Regions from separate parts of the Vibrio sp. R12-SW3-ISO1 genome, predicted to be linked through region 2. Evidence: predicted binding sites of a transcription regulator. Region 2 holds the regulator's gene; each other region holds the start of a gene.
The links. Region 2 encodes MetJ, which represses methionine synthesis genes. Its sites were predicted from a motif close to TTAGACNTNTANANGTCTAA; they were not measured.
Positions count from the first base shown of each region.

Region 1 (4,217 bases), on a different contig from region 2:
CCTTAGCGATGTTAGCCACTTGCTCAGCGTCACGCGCTTGCTGCGCGAGGTTTTGACGAGAGAAAATCAGAGACGTTGGGCCATCTTTACGCTCAATCGCCAATTTCCAAGCGACCGCGGATTCCACTTGGTCACATGGACGCCATGTGCTCATGTTTGGCGTTAGGCGAAGTGACGCCATTTGCTCAACGGGTTGGTGCGTTGGGCCATCTTCACCCAGACCAATCGAGTCATGCGTGTACACTTGGATGTTCTGAATTTTCATCAGAGCGGCCATACGCATCGCGTTACGGGCGTACTCCATAAACATCAAGAAGGTCGCACCGTAAGGGACAAAACCGCCATGCAGCGCAATACCATTCATGATGGCCGTCATACCGAACTCACGTACACCGTAGTGAATGTAGTTACCTGAGAAATCGTCTGCTTCCAGTGATTTTGAGCCCGACCACATGGTCAAGTTGGATGGCGCAAGGTCCGCCGAACCGCCCATAAATTCAGGCAGCATTTTACCGAACGCTTCAAGCGCATTTTGAGACGCTTTGCGCGAGGCAATGTTCGCTGGGTTGGCTTGCAGATCAGCAATGATTTGATTCGCTTTCTCTTCCCATTGCGCAGGAAGCTCACCGTTGAGACGACGTTTCAGCTCCGCCGCTTCTGTTGGGTACGCCGCTGCGTAAGCCTCAAACTGAGCGTTCCACGCCGCTTCAGATGCTGCGCCTGCGGTTTTCGCATCCCACTGCTCATATACGTCTGCTGGAATCTCAAATGCTGGGTGCTCCCAACCTAGGAACTCACGCGCAGCTTTGATTTCGTCTGCACCTAGTGGCGCGCCGTGACAATCGTGAGAGCCCGCTTTGTTTGGTGAACCAAAACCGATGATGGTCTTAGTACAAATTAGAGTAGGGCGAGGGTCCACTTTCGCGGCAGTGATGGCGGCGTTGATCGCCTCAGCATCATGGCCATCGACAGCTGGAATAACATGCCAACCGTAAGCTTCAAAGCGTTTTGGTGTATCGTCAGAGAACCAACCTTCCACTTCACCATCAATCGAGATGCCATTGTCATCCCAAAAAGCGATCAGCTTGCCAAGGCCCAGAGTGCCCGCTAGTGAACATGCTTCGTGAGAGATCCCTTCCATCAAACAGCCATCACCCATGAATACGTAGGTGAAGTGGTCGATGATGTCATGGCCTTCTTTATTGAACTGCGCCGCTAATGCTTTCTCTGCCAGCGCCATGCCCACTGCGTTAGTGATACCTTGGCCAAGAGGACCAGTAGTGGTTTCTACGCCCGGTGCATAACCATATTCTGGGTGGCCCGGCGTTTTTGAATGAAGCTGACGGAAGTTTTTCAGATCGTCAATAGACAGCTCGTAACCACTTAGGTGCAGCAAAGAGTAAATCAGCATTGAGCCGTGGCCGTTTGATAGCACAAAACGGTCGCGGTTTGCCCATTCTGGGTTCGCTGGGTTGTGGTTTAAGTGTGAACGCCAAAGAACTTCGGCGATATCCGCCATCCCCATCGGTGCGCCTGGGTGACCGGAATTAGCTTGTTGAACACCATCCATGCTAAGTGCACGAATTGCATTGGCCAAGTGTTTACGAGAAGACATGTCTGCTCCTGAATGCATTAAGCGAATTGATAACTAATGTGGGCGATAATTCTCGCAGAGCATCTGCGCGGGTGCAATCGATTACTGTCTAATCAACGCCAGATCTACGATATTTATTGCAAATTTCTCGAAGACCGCCGGTTTTCGTTACTGCTTGATGCAAACGATTGCTCTTTACCTCACGCGGCGGATTGAGAAAAATACGCGTTTTTACTCTACTTAAATCACAAAAATAACTTGTAATTCGAGCACGCAAAACTAAAATAGACGTCTAGATGTAGATACACCTACATAATTTAACATTATTTTTGTGCTGGGCGAGCAATGACGCCCATCCAACAGATTAAATGGAGCTCTCATGGCTAAGCACCTGTTTACTTCTGAATCCGTATCAGAAGGTCATCCAGATAAAATTGCAGACCAAATCTCAGATGCGGTTCTCGATGCGATCCTCGAGCAAGATCCAAAAGCTCGCGTAGCGTGTGAAACCTACGTCAAGACCGGTATGGTCATGGTCGGCGGTGAAATCACCACTTCTGCATGGGTAGACATCGAAGAGTTAACGCGCCAAACCGTACGTGAAATTGGCTACGTTCACTCTGACATGGGCTTTGACGCGGATTCGTGTGCAGTGCTAAACACCATCGGTAAACAGTCTCCAGACATCAACCAAGGTGTCGACAAAGCGGATCCAAAAGAGCAAGGTGCCGGTGACCAAGGCATCATGTTTGGTTACGCATGTAACGAGACTGAAGTCCTCATGCCAGCGCCTATCACTTACTCACACCGCCTAGTGCAAAAGCAAGCGGAAGTACGTAAGAACGGCACACTGCCATGGTTGCGTCCAGATGCAAAATCTCAGGTTACGTTCCAGTACAACGAAGGTAAGATCGTTGGTATCGATGCGGTCGTACTGTCAACTCAGCACTGTGACTCTATCTCAACGCCGGATCTGCGCGAAGCGGTAATGGAAGAGATCATCAAACCTGTTCTACCAGCTGAGTGGCTCAACAAAGACACTAACTTCTTCATCAACCCAACCGGTCGTTTTGTTATCGGTGGCCCAATGGGCGACTGTGGTTTGACCGGTCGTAAGATCATCGTTGATACCTACGGCGGCGCAGCGCGTCACGGTGGTGGTGCATTCTCTGGTAAAGATCCATCGAAAGTAGACCGTAGTGCCGCTTACGCAGCACGCTACGTGGCGAAAAACATCGTCGCAGCGGGTATGGCAGATCGCTGTGAAATCCAATTGTCTTACGCAATCGGTGTTGCGGATCCAACGTCTATCATGGTGGAAACGTTCGGTACTGAGAAAGTCTCGCACGACATCATCATTGAGGCGGTACGTCAGTTCTTCGATCTACGTCCATACGGCCTGCAAGAGATGCTGAACCTACTTCAGCCGATCTACAAGAAGACCGCCGCTTACGGCCACTTCGGTCGTGAAGAGTTCCCTTGGGAAGCGACGGATAAAGCCGCAGAACTGCGTGACTTCGCTGGTCTCAAGTAATCACTGAGCCACACTATTTCAGGGCTTTTGGTTCGCCAAAAGCCCTTTCTTTTGCCTGCCATCTAGCCTCCTCGCTCGCTTTGCTCACCCCGACCTCGCATCCCCCCACCCATCATTGAACAAAATTTAACCTCCCAGGTTGTAATTTACGCCATTGAGGTCAATAGTTAACAATATGTTAAATAAACGCATCCAAGGATGACGTCTTTACGTATAAAACCAGACGTGACTGCCATCCCCTCTGCGCCGAGTAACACGCGCAAAGCTTGTGTTCAGATCACGGCATCAACATGAAACTGAGAGTTCACACCCTTTAACGTCAGCGTCTAGGAGCACATCAGCGAATCGGGTCAGCACTCTCTCGTGTTTGCGAACGGCTTGCGTTTAAAAACGTCTTCTGTTTACAAATACGTAACAACCCCTTTTCTCGGCCACCACTCAAAAGGCAAAGAAGAGGATGAGAATCGAGATTGATCAAGGAGGAGTTATGCCTCGTACGGTTAACCCACATGACTTCAAAGAGCAAAAACATAAGGAAGTCAGCGACCACGAATACGCGCGCACCATACCGTGTAATCAGGTCAGTATCTCTGCCCCATTTCATTGGCTCGCGCTCGGCTTGCACGACTTTGTTCGCATGCCGCTGATTAGCGCTTTCTACGGCTTATGCTTTATGGCGGCGGCCATCGGCATTGTTCTCCTCGTCCAGTGGCAAGGCACCCACCTTGTGGTGATGCCCAGTCTGGTCGTCTATATGCTCATTGGGCCTTTTTTAGCGCTCGGTTTGTATGACGCAAGCTGGGAGCGAGAGCGCGGACATAAACCCAGTTTGCTTCACTCGATGAAAGCCATCGGGCGCAACTCCACCTCACAATGGGCGTTTGCCGTGCTGCTTGCGGTGTGTATGATTTTTTGGATGCGTATCGCGGCGCTGTTGCATGCACTTTACCCTTCAGTACAAGGGGCGCCGTTGAGCGACTTTCTCCCCTTCTTGATCATCGGCTCATTAGTGGGTTTAGTGCTGGCGTGTGTTGTGTTCAGTATCTCAGCGTTTGCCATTCCGCTGATGATGGAGCGACGCGTGGATAT
Region 1 covers NZ_JCBDGK010000053.1:7,092-11,308, forward strand. The annotation lists gene tkt (transketolase) at 1-1,615, opposite strand, end outside; gene metK (methionine adenosyltransferase) at 1,974-3,128, shown strand; gene AC6R0R_RS18150 (DUF2189 domain-containing protein) at 3,616-4,217, shown strand, end outside.
Region 1: a site for MetJ is predicted at 1,879-1,898, ahead of metK (methionine adenosyltransferase). Genes of this name have one in related genera too.

Region 2 (4,217 bases):
CACCAATCACTGGAAAAAGGTGTCCAGGGATTTGATAGTCAAACTGTTTATCTAGTGGTACGGGTAACGCGACTCGGGCGATGGTGGGTCTCATTCAGTCTTTCACTGCAGGTCGATGACGCGTTTAGTCTAAGGGAAAAGACAGAGTGAGAAAAGCCAGCGCATCTCAGTGTCTGTATGAGGAGACGCGGGTAACACCACTTCGCGATAACATCCATGTGTCTCCCTCTCCTGCAGCGGCTAAAAAAGTAGCGATTTCTACCCCAAATCGGTTGATCCTAGGCGTACTATTCATTACTATATCGCGCCTTAGAGATATGGCTGCTCTGGCAGCGGTGTCCTAAATCCATTTTACATTAACTACGTGTGGTGTCCGGCTCTGAATCGGATAGCGACACGGCCTATATTGAGGTTACCCCATGAAAGCTGGAATCCACCCAGAATACAAAGCAGTAGCAGCAACTTGTTCTTGTGGCAACACATTTGAGTTCAAATCTACTCTAGACAAAGAATCAATCCACCTAGACGTATGTGACAAATGTCACCCATTCTACACTGGTAAGCAACGTATCGTTGATACAGGCGGCCGTGTAGATCGCTTTAACAAGCGTTTCGGTGCTCTATCAAGCGGTAAGAAGTAATTCCTTCTCGCGGATAGGAAAAAGGACGCTGCGGCGTCCTTTTTTGTTGCCAGAGATTTAGAGCAATTAACCTATTCACAGCAAAACCCGCAGTCATATCTCTTTCTATCTGGTCTAATCTCCAGTCGTTTCCCACATATTACCCTACTCGCTCGCATTCTGACCTAGGCAGCTTGACTCAGTTCCTCTAAAATGATTAACCCCCTTTGTGCTGAATCATTTTAACGAGTACCTATTTCTATGCCTGATGACCACCGTCAAGACCTGACCCCTGAAGAACAATTTCGCCAAAAAGCGCTCGACTACCATGCCTTTCCAAAACCAGGCAAGATCTCTGTCGAGCTGACCACCCAAGCAGAAACCGCGCAAGATCTCGCGCTCGCCTACAGCCCAGGCGTGGCCGAGCCGGTACGAGAGATCGCTCAAAACCCCGATAATGTCTATAAGTACACTGCAAAAGGCAATATGGTGGCAGTGATCTCCAACGGCACAGCGATTCTTGGCCTAGGTAATCTTGGCCCACTGGCATCAAAGCCCGTGATGGAAGGCAAAGCCCTGCTGTTTAAGCGCTTTGCAGGTTTGGACTCCATCGACATCGAAGTCAAACATCGCACCATCGATGAGTTTGTCGACACGGTCGCCAACATCGCGGATACCTTTGGCGGCATCAACTTAGAAGACATCAAAGCGCCAGACTGCTTTGAAATCGAAAAACAATTAATTGAGCGCTGTGATGTGCCAGTCTTCCATGATGACCAACACGGTACCGCCATTGTGACGGCTGCTGGCATGCTAAACGCCATTGAGCTGCAAGGTAAAAAACTGGAAGACGCCGTGATTGTCTGTCTGGGCGCCGGTGCGGCTGCCATCGCTTGTATGGAGCTGCTGATCAAGTGCGGCGCGATGCGCGAGAAAATTTACATGCTGGATCGCAAAGGTGTGATCCACACTCGACGTGATGATCTCAACGAATACAAACAACTGTTTGCCAACAACACCGACAAACGTACGCTGCAAGATGTCATCGAAGGCGCCGATCTGTTCCTTGGCGTTTCTGGTCCTAACCTGTTATCGCCAGATGATCTTAAATTGATGGCCGACAAACCCATCGTGTTTGCCTGTTCTAACCCAGATCCTGAGATCAAACCTGAGCTCGCTCATGATGTACGCAATGACCTTATTATGGGTACAGGTCGCAGTGACTACCCGAACCAAGTCAACAACGTACTTTGCTTCCCGTTTATTTTCCGTGGCGCACTGGATGTACGTGCTAGCGAGATCAACGATGAGATGAAGCTCGCTGCCGTAGCAGCGATCCGTCAACTGGCGAAGGAAGAGGTCCCTGCCAATGTTCTGACCGCCGCGGGTGTGGATTCACTCTCGTTTGGCCCAGACTACATTATTCCAAAACCGATGGACCCAAGACTGCTCCCCCGCGTCGCCAAAGCGGTCGCGTTAGCCGCGGTAGAATCCGGGGTGGCACGCATTGAGCTGCCTGACCATTACATGGATATCGAGTAACCTTGACGCCCACTACCAGCCACGACCTTTGTCTCTGGCTGAGCAAAAACAACAAAGCCGCTGACGATGTCAGCGGCTTTTGCATTCAAATTCGGTGCAAAACAGGGCCAGCGTTAGTCGTCAAACGCCTCAAACTCAATCCCCATCTCCGTCATCAGCTTTTTCACTTCAGCGGGAATATCATCTGGACGGTCTTTACGCAAATCTTCATCCGTCGGTAATGGTTGACCTGTGTAAGCGTGCAAGAACGCTTCACACAACAACTCACTGTTGGTGGCATGACGCAGGTTGTTGATCTGGCGGCGCGTACGCTCGTCTGTTAATACCTTAAGGACTTTAAGTGGGATGGAGACCGTGATTTTTTTCACTTGCTCACTTTTCTTACCGTGTTCTGCGTATGGGCTAATGTATTCGCCATTCCAGTCTGCCATTGCGCACCTTTATATTTGCGTATGAGTGTTTAAACCACAATTTTAACGGTATTTATGGCTACAAGCAAAGACATATAGACGTCTAGAAGTGTTGACGTCTTAAAAAATGAGAAGTAAAGTGGTTGGCGATAGGAGTGAATCGGCCCAAACTGTGAGTGTGTCGCAGCACTACACCACATTGGGTGCCGGATACACCTGATAAGCAACAGGTATATCGCATTCCCTAAAACAAGTCACTACTGTTCGCAAGGAAAACGCTATGAGCACGCGCAAACCCGCCACCATCGCGGTACGTACTGGTATCGAGTCAGACACCCAACATCACGCTGTCGTTCCCCCTATTTATCTCTCGACCAATTATGGCTTTCCGGCGTTTGGTGAAGTGCCGAAATACGATTACACGCGTTCTGGTAACCCGAACCGTGGCCTGCTTGAAACGGCGCTGTATGAGTTAGAAGGTGGAGAAGGCGCTGTAGTGACCAATTGTGGCACCTCAGCGCTCAACCTTTGGGTCTCTGCGTTTGTCGGTCCAGATGATTTGATTGTCGCGCCACACGATTGCTACGGTGGCACCTATCGACTCTTCAATACCCGCGCGCAAAAGGGCGACTTCAACGTGTTGTTCGTCGACCAATCCGATGACGCAGCCTTGACCGCCGCCATCAACCAGAAACCCAAGCTTATCCTGTTGGAAACGCCATCAAATCCTTTGGTGCGTGTGGTGGATATCGAGAAAGCCTGCCAGCAAGCGAAACAAGTCGGCGCACTGGTCGCGGTTGACAATACCTTCTTAACCCCGATTTTCCAGAAGCCACTCGAACTGGGTGCGGATTTCGTTATTCACTCAACCACCAAATACATCAACGGTCACTCCGATGTGATTGGCGGCGTGGTGATCACCAAAACCAAAGCGCACGCTGAAGAACTGGCTTGGTGGGGCAACTGCATTGGGGCCACCGGCACGCCGTTTGATAGCTACATGACGCTGCGTGGCATCCGCACGTTGGGCGCACGAATGAAGGTGCACGAACAAAGCTCGGCAAACATTCTCGACTTTCTGAAAACAGAGTCACTAGTTGGCCGCATCTATCACCCAAGCTTGCCGGATCACCCTGGTCATGACATCGCCAAGAAACAACAATCAGGCTTTGGTTCTATGCTCAGCTTCGAGTTCGCTGGCAGCTTTGAAGAACTGAAACAGTTTGTCGGTGAGTTGAAACTCTTCTCGCTTGCAGAATCGCTAGGCGGCGTAGAAAGCCTCATTTGTCACCCAGCGTCAATGACCCACCGTGCGATGGGCGAAGAGGCGTTGGCCGAGGCAGGTGTCTCTCAGCAACTGCTGCGTCTGTCTGTCGGTCTTGAAGATGCCGATGACCTGATTGACGATCTCAAGCAAGCCTTTAACTGTGTGAAGGAGTCCGCGTAATGACGACATCGCGTCAACTGCATAAATTTGGTGGTAGCAGCTTAGCGGATCCGGAGTGCTACCGCCGGGTAGTCACCATACTCAAGGAATACTCTGGCAGCGATGATCTGATCGTTGTCTCAGCGGCCGGTAAAACCACCAATCATTTGATTGAGTTTACCGAGGCGCTCTATAAAGATGGCCGCCTTGCCCATGAAG
Region 2 covers NZ_JCBDGK010000044.1:8,654-12,870, reverse strand. The annotation lists gene priA (primosomal protein N') at 1-94, opposite strand, end outside; gene rpmE (50S ribosomal protein L31) at 420-641, shown strand; gene AC6R0R_RS13405 (malic enzyme-like NAD(P)-binding protein) at 882-2,162, shown strand; gene metJ (met regulon transcriptional regulator MetJ) at 2,276-2,593, opposite strand; gene AC6R0R_RS13395 (O-succinylhomoserine (thiol)-lyase) at 2,853-4,019, shown strand; gene AC6R0R_RS13390 (bifunctional aspartate kinase/homoserine dehydrogenase II) at 4,019-4,217, shown strand, end outside.

Region 3 (4,217 bases), on a different contig from region 2:
TGACGATATTGTCACGTCCACCGACTCGCTCAATCAGACGTTCGACGTCTTGCTTGGCTATCTTACTCATTTCCATGTCCACCCTAATTGGATTCTATTGATATTAGTCTGCGATTGCAGACATTCAAACTGACTCTGTTTGATTGTTATTATATTAATGGGAACATTCCCATAAATTCGACATTATAATCCCAAAAAGCGCATGACATTAAAATGGGAACAGTCCCATAAATTGAAAATGATCACACTAAATAAGAAATTGCCAACGGATTCAGATAGTTAAATTTGGATGGGTTGTTGAGTGATGTGCACCTGATCAGAACTACCATTGATCTTATTGATCAATACGTTAGCCGCTTTTTCACCCGCTTGAGCGTAACCAGGGTCGATACTAAAGACATTCGGAAATAGGAAAGAGAGCAGCTCGCTGCCGCCTACGCCTGTCACGTTGACAGAATCACGACCGAGCTCTTGCAAACGCTTGATGACGCCAAGTGCCAAGGTGTCACTGGCACACACAATCGCGTCGGTGCGCTCAGACAACACCTTATCCACCAACGCGTAAGCACTGTCATGACTGAGCTGACCGGTTTGATAGCAAGGGGCGATCTGGTTGTGCTTACACCAGCTCAAGTAGGCGTCCAACCGCAGTTTACCTGTGGTTTTATCACTGGGATCGACGCCGATAAACGCGATATTTCGGCACGCACGTTGATGGAGGTGATTGAGCGCGTGCGTGATGACGCCTTGGTTGTCGTAGTTGATCGAAGAGACAGCGTCCGTCTCCATCGCGATCACCACACAGCGCGCCTGCCACTGCGCTAGACGCGCGACGTCCAAATCACTAAAACCAAAGACGATAACGCCATCCACATTGCGTCTTTTCAACACCTCTAAGTGTTCATTGGTCATCTGGCGATCAAACTGGCTCTCCATGATCACCACGTCGTAGCCTTGTTGATACAAGACGGCAAGCATACTGCTCACTGCCCTGTTTTCTGAAGGGGAGTCAAGACGAGAGATGATCACCCCAACGACTTTTTGTCGCCCACCACGCATCGATTGCGCCGATTTGGACGGCACATAACCCGACTCCTGAATCACTCGCTCCACTTTGGCGCGGGTTTCCGGTTTGACTTTCGGGTCATTGGTCAGCACACGTGAGACGGTCGACTTTCCGACGCCAGACAGCTTGGCAATATCAACAATGGTGAGTTTTTTGCTCATGTTCCTACGTCATTAAAAGCCATGCCAAGGCGAAGGCCTTGGCTATTGAGGTGCAGTAACTTGGATTTAATCAGTGACACATTGGGTAAAGCGCTGATCTTGATAGTTCAAACGCGCTTCGTTGCCTTTGATGGCCAAATTGACAGCCGGCGTCACTTCTTGACCATCGTCCATTAGCGCGTAGCGGCTGCCCGAACCTGAGGGTAGCTGGGTTAGACGCAGCGATTTGCCCTCTACTTTAACCAGTGCGGCCTCTTCACCAGAAAGGTAAGCGGCTGAAAACTGCTTGCCCTCATCACACTGGTAGGTATGGAACTTTACTGGCGCGCTCGCCTGCTCGCTTTGCGCGCAGCCCAACATCAATCCCGCGACTGCCCAGAAGGCTAAATGCTTGTTCATACTCGACTCCTTGAGTGTTTGTGCCTATGACTGCTTGTTGTCCGTCAATGGTTTTATTGGTTAACGGTATTTGCTAGTTAACGGTATTTGTTAGATAGTGCGGCACATCGGCAAGACTATCAAGCACCACGCTTGCTAGCGCTTCACCTTGTTCGGTCACCGGTTTGCCTGAGCGGACCAAAATCTTCTGCCCTACCCCAGCAGCCTCTGCCGCCATCAAATCTTGCGCCTTATCACCGACCATGACCGATTTGGCCATATCGATATCGAGAAAGCGCTGCGCTGACTGGAACATCCCCGGCTTTGGCTTACGACATTCGCAATCCCGATCGTCGCCATAATCAGGGTGATGCGGACAGTAATAGAAGCCATCAAACTCGACACCGTGATCGACAAAGTTCCAATCCATCCATTGCGTCAGAGACAAGAAGCGATCTTCGCTAAACTTGCCACGGGCTATACCCGACTGATTGGTCACCAGCACCAATAGGTAGCCCATCTGCTTGAGTTGCTTCGTCGCCTCAAATACGCCATCGATAAACTCGAAATCATGCTCATCATGCACGTAACCGTGGTCAACGTTGATGACGCCATCTCTATCTAGAAAGACTGCTGGTTTTGCCAAAATATGTGTCTCTGTCTGCTGTGTTTGGCTCGAATTATACCTTAAAACGAGCGAATTGCAGCAAGGCGAGCACTATCGCTTTAGCGCCGGTGAATAAGGCCATTTGCCCGCGTTATTTCTTTCTTATCTATCTCATGACGAAACAATCTCCGCACAAGAGAGTTAAAAAAGGCGTTTGGACGTCTAGCCGTAAAAATATCTATTGACACTAAACCTGCAAACCCATAGCATCGTCTACCAAATGAGAGGTAGTTCAAAATAATCGACTTCTCACCAAGTTATTTGCAAGCGGGTTAACTGATGATTGAAATTAATCAAGTCAACAAGGTGTTTTATCAGGGCAGCAAGGAAATCCATGCGCTGAAAGACATTAACCTTACGGTTCCTCAAGGAACGATTTTCGGTGTTATTGGCTCTTCTGGAGCAGGGAAAAGTACACTGATTCGCTGCGTGAACATGTTGGAAGCGCCCACCTCAGGTTCAATCAAGGTTGATGGTGTTGATTTGACGACACTGTCTAAATCACAGCTGAGCCAAGCACGCCGCAATATCGGTATGATTTTCCAGCACTTTAATCTGCTTTCATCCCGCACTGTGTTTGATAATGTCGCACTGCCACTTGAACTGGCGGGCAAAGACAAAAACGCCATCACCACTAAGGTAACCGAACTACTGAAACTGGTCGGCCTTGCTGATAAGCATGAAAGCTACCCGTCAAACCTCAGTGGTGGTCAGAAACAACGCGTTGCGATCGCTCGTGCGCTCGCATCAGATCCTAAAGTGCTGCTGTGTGATGAAGCGACCAGCGCGCTCGATCCCGCGACCACTCAATCGATTCTTGAGCTGTTAAAAGAGATCAACCGCAAGCTGAACATTACTATGCTTTTGATCACTCACGAGATGGACGTGGTCAAAAGCATTTGTCACCAGGTGGCGATCATCGGTGGTGGTGAATTGGTGGAGAAAGGCACGGTTGGTGATATTTTTGCTCACCCGAAAACCGAGCTGGCGCACCAATTTATCCGCTCTACGCTCGACTTGTCGATCCCAGAAGATTACGAGGCTCGCTTGCAAAGCAGCCGCGTTGAAGGCAGCTACCCTCTGGTACGCCTTGAATTCACTGGCGCAACCGTCGATGCACCGCTGATGAGCCAAATTGCGCGTAAATTCAATATCGATGTCAGCATTCTGAGTTCAGACTTAGATTACGCCGGTGGCGTAAAATTCGGCATGATGGTCGCCGAGCTATTTGGTAATGAGCAAGACGACAACGCAGCAATCGAATTTCTGCGTGAACACAATGTAAAGGTAGAGGTGCTTGGCTATGTCCTTTAACACGATTTCACAGTGGCTCGAGCTTAACAGTAAGCTATTGATTGGCGCGACGTGGGAAACCCTCTACATGGTCGCCGTCGCGGGTATCGTGGGCTTTGCTGTCGGTATCCCTCTCGGCGTTATCTTACACACGACCAAAAAAGGTGGCCTACTAGAAAACACCAAATTAAATGGTGTGTTGGGCGCAATCGTCAATATTGGTCGCTCCGTGCCGTTTTTGGTGTTGATGGTTGCCATCATCCCTGTGACGAAACTGTTGGTGGGCACTTTTATCGGTACCACCGCCGCCATCGTGCCGCTCACGATTGGTGCGATTCCATTCGTCGCTCGCCTGATTGAAGGCGCACTACTGGAAGTGCCAAGCGGTTTGGTCGAGGCTGCGCAATCTATGGGTGCGACGCCAATGCAAATCATCAGTAAAGTATTGCTTCCTGAAGCGATGCCGACCATCGTCAACTCCGTCACCATCACTTTGGTGACATTGGTGAGCTACTCAGCAATGGCGGGTACAGTGGGCGGCGGCGGTCTAGGTGATGTCGCGATACGTTACGGATTTCACCGCTACGATGTAGTCATCATGGCTGTGACAGTGGTGATGCTCATCGTACTGGTTCAAATTATTCAATCTATC
Region 3 covers NZ_JCBDGK010000038.1:215,788-220,004, reverse strand. The annotation lists gene treB (PTS trehalose transporter subunit IIBC) at 1-70, opposite strand, end outside; gene treR (trehalose operon repressor TreR) at 280-1,227, opposite strand; gene AC6R0R_RS10025 (MliC family protein) at 1,294-1,626, opposite strand; gene gmhB (D-glycero-beta-D-manno-heptose 1,7-bisphosphate 7-phosphatase) at 1,700-2,251, opposite strand; gene metN (methionine ABC transporter ATP-binding protein MetN) at 2,552-3,586, shown strand; gene AC6R0R_RS10010 (methionine ABC transporter permease) at 3,576-4,217, shown strand, end outside.
Region 3: a site for MetJ is predicted at 2,427-2,446, ahead of metN (methionine ABC transporter ATP-binding protein MetN). Genes of this name have one in related genera too.

Region 4 (4,217 bases), on a different contig from region 2:
CCAAATTGGCCGGTGTGTCCAAGACAACCGCAAGCTATGTGATTAACGGTAAAGCACAAAAATATAGGATCAGCGAAAAGACACAACGCAAAGTGATGGCGGTGGTGGAAGAGCATAACTATCGCCCGGATCTTGCCGCCAGTACGCTGCGCGCAGGGCAAAGTCGATCGTTTGGGTTGGTGATCCCTGATTTAGAAAACACCAGTTACGCCAAGCTTGCAAAACTTCTCGAACAAAGTTCTCGAAAAGCGGGCTATCAAATATTGATCGCCTGTTCGGATGATGACGCTGATACGGAAAAAAACGTCGTCAATGCGTTGATCAGTCGTAAGGTCGATGGGCTGTTTGTGGCAAGCGCGATGCCAGACGCCAATGAATTTTATCTCGACATCCAACACAAGGGCACGCCGGTTATCGCGATTGACCGTCCCTTAGACGATGAGTTTTTTTCATGCGTGATCAGTGAAGACTTTGGCGCGGCGAATGAGCTCACTCACTCCGTGATTAGTGACGCCGTCACAACTATTGGCTTAATTGGTGCACTTCCAGACCTCAATATCTCTAAAGAGCGTGAGTTGGGTTTTAAGACGGCGGCAGAAGAGCGAGGTTGCAGTGTAGTGATTGGCTATGGTGACCACTTTAACCGTATTGACGCGAAAAAGGTGATGCGTACTTGGCTGGCCAACGATGAGCTTCCCAATGCGATTGTGACCACCTCGTATACATTGTTGGAAGGGGTATTAGACGTATTTCTCGAACAACCAGAGTTGGTCAAAGGCATCAAACTGGGGACCTTTGGTGATAACCGTCTGCTTGATTTCCTTCCCTTTAAAGTGAACTCTTTACCCCAACAATTTGAAATGATTTCAGACAGCGCGTTGGCGTTGGCACTCAACGCATCGGCAAAACGTTACCATCCGGGTATTGAGTTGATTCCACGTGAGTTGATTGTTCGCTAACCGTTTTAACTAAAACAGGGATACTAAAACAGGGATACTAAAACCGCGGAACTAAAAAGCGCCAGGACGGCGCTTTTTTCACATCAGAGCAGCACGATCATCAGTACTGAAAACGAACGCTCATCGTCAATTGTGGACCATAGAGTCCGTTGTTTCTTGTCTCGGCTGATAGCGACATTTGCTGAGTAGAGTGAAAACGAAGTCCGGCGTGAAAGACAGAGGAATCATCCAAACGGCCTAATCGCATCGTCGCTTCGACTTGTTCAGTCAACCAAAGACGACCGCCGATGTTCATTTCAATCTGCGTGTCACTGTCACCTGCTACATATTTTGTTTGGTGAAGTAGCATTTGACCATACACATCCGCAAATTGTGTTACTGGTCCATTAAAACCGATACCACCGGCAACGTCATAATCGCCATCAAACTGAGAATCGGCGCGAATGATCAAATGGGAGTTTTCCGTGAATAGAGTGGTGAACTCACCACCTAATGTCGAGGGATTGGCGCCTACACGCACTTCAAAGTAGTTGTAGCTGAAGTTATTCGCTTGTGCTGATGTCGCCGCAAGAGCCAGCGCGCTGGTAAGTAGGATTTTTTTCAAAACAGTCTCCGACATTGTCAATTTTCCGTCTAAGCGCCACATTGGCTTGGCGTTTTTGCCTAATGAAAAAATATTAGCAAGTTTTAAGCCAGCCATTTGAGGTGGGTGTCATTATTGATGATTTAAAATGATTTGTCGCCTACGAATCGAATTGATTGATTTTTTATATAGAAAGCTTACAGTGGAGCTCTAGCCATCTAAAAGGCTTTTATTAACAATGAGAGGGAAATATGAAGTTAGTCAGTAAGGTGTCGTTGTTAGCATTCATCACGGTAGTCGGACTTACCGGGTGCGGCGAAAAAGAAGAGTCAGTGATTAAAGTTGGAGCGACGGTTGGCCCACACGCCCAGGTTGTCGAGGCGGTAGCAAAACAAGCCGAGCAGCATGGGTTAAAGGTGCAAGTGATCGAGTTTTCGGATTATGTCACACCAAACGCGGCGCTTGATGATGGCAGTATCGATATCAATAGTTATCAACATCAACCATTTTTAGACAGTTTTAATCAAAATCATGGTACAGAACTTGTCTCAATCGGCCGTTCAATCCTCATGCGTATGGGACTTTACTCAAATAAATATCGCACTTTAGATGCGTTACCAGAGAAAGCGCGTATCGCGATACCAAACGATCCGACTAATGGTGGTCGCGGTCTGCTATTGCTTGCTGATGCGGGAGTGATCACCCTGAAAGAGGGCGTTGGATATGCGGCAATGCTCACTGATGTTGTGGACAACCCTAAACAGTTCGAATTCATCGAGGTCGATGCGGCGCAGTTACCCAGAACTCTGGATGATGTCGATGCTGCGGCAATCACGATGAACTATGTGATGTCATCAGGGCTTGATCCGCAGAAACAGAGTATTTATCTCGAATCGACCGATGCTCCGCTTGCTGTTATGGTCATCGCGACCCGTAAAGGGGAAGAGACTAAACCTGAGTATCAGCAGTTTGTTGAGATCTTCCAATCGCAAGAGACGAAAGCCTTCCTAGCCAAGCAGTTTGGTAGCACGATTGAAGCGGCGTTCTAATTCGCAGAATGATTGACAGCCCGAGGTATTACCACCTCGGGCTTTTTTATCGAAACATTAGCGATTGCAAGGTGGGAGTGGTATCGTCAGCCAACATAACGGATGGATTTATTGTAGTTTTTTCTTTATATGAAAACGCCTCTTCAAGCCCTAATGGTACAGGGTACAACCTCTGACGCAGGAAAAAGCGTTGTCGTGGCAGGTCTTTGCCGAGTGTTGGCTCGCCGTGGTGTGCGAGTTGCCCCATTTAAACCACAGAATATGGCGTTAAACAGCGCCGTGACCGCTGACGGTGGTGAAATTGGTCGCGCCCAAGCGGTGCAAGCTTTAGCCGCCGGTGTTGAGCCTAGTGTACATATGAATCCAGTGTTACTTAAGCCTAATTCCGATACTGGCGCACAGGTGATCGTGCAAGGTAAGGCACTGAGTAATATGGAAGCGTGTGGTTACCAGAACTACAAACAGTTAGCGCTGCCTTTTGTGATGGACTCGTTTAGTCAACTGACCGAACACTATGATTCGATTGTGATCGAAGGTGCTGGTAGCCCAGCAGAAATCAATCTACGTGAGAATGATATCGCCAATATGGGCTTTGCTGAGGAGGCGGATGTGCCCGTCGTGATTGTCGCCGATATTGACCGGGGCGGCGTGTTTGCTCACTTATACGGCACTCTGGCCCTGCTATCAGAGAGCGAGCAGCAGCGAGTCAAAGGATTTATTATTAATCGCTTTCGTGGTGATATTTCACTGCTCGAACCTGGCCTTGATTGGCTGGAAGAAAAAACCGGCAAGCCTGTCATCGGCGTGTTGCCGTATCTGCACGGGTTTGAGTTAGAGGCGGAAGATGCCATCAATACTCAGCAATCGCTCAATTCGAGCGCGAAGATTCAGGTTGCGGTGCCAGTGTTTACTCGGATCAGCAATCACACCGATTTTGATGCGTTAAGAAGCAACCCAGACATTCACCTTAGATACGTAGGTAAGGGGGAGTCGCTGTCGGGAGCAGACGTCATTATTTTGCCGGGCTCAAAATCGGTCCGCAGCGATCTTGCCTACTTGCGCAGTCAGGGATGGGATCGCGATATCCAGCGTCATCTTCGTTTAGGCGGCAAAGTGATTGGCATTTGTGGTGGATACCAAATGCTGGGTCAGAAAATTGATGATCCTTTGGGGTTAGAAAGTGACGCAGGCAGCACAGCAGGGCTAGGGTACTTGCAGGCTCAAACGGTGATCACCGACTCCAAAACGCTAACGAATGTGGATGGCCAACTCTCATTAAATGGCAGCACGGTGCCCGTATCGGGCTATGAGATTCATGCTGGTCGCACTCAAACCACAGATGTATCGCCCATTATGCTCAGTTCGGGTGAGAGGGATGGTGCGTTGAGTGAGTGCAATCAAGTCTTTGGGACCTATTTACATGGTATCTTTAACTCGGCCGAGGCGACGACGCAGATTATGCGTTGGGCAACCGGTGAGGAGATCGCCGCGATAGACCATAATGCGCGCCAACTTGATGCCATCGATCGTATTGCTGATGCCATCGAGCAGCATTTGAAACTGGATTTACTCTGGCCAGAACTAGAGACACAGAACAAACAATGAAACAACGATTTTCACTTCTCT
Region 4 covers NZ_JCBDGK010000047.1:50,663-54,879, reverse strand. The annotation lists gene cra (catabolite repressor/activator) at 1-959, shown strand, start outside; gene AC6R0R_RS14530 (hypothetical protein) at 1,060-1,578, opposite strand; gene AC6R0R_RS14525 (MetQ/NlpA family ABC transporter substrate-binding protein) at 1,794-2,591, shown strand; gene AC6R0R_RS14520 (cobyric acid synthase) at 2,721-4,196, shown strand; gene modA (molybdate ABC transporter substrate-binding protein) at 4,193-4,217, shown strand, end outside.
Region 4: a site for MetJ is predicted at 1,745-1,764, ahead of AC6R0R_RS14525 (MetQ/NlpA family ABC transporter substrate-binding protein). Genes of this name have one in related genera too.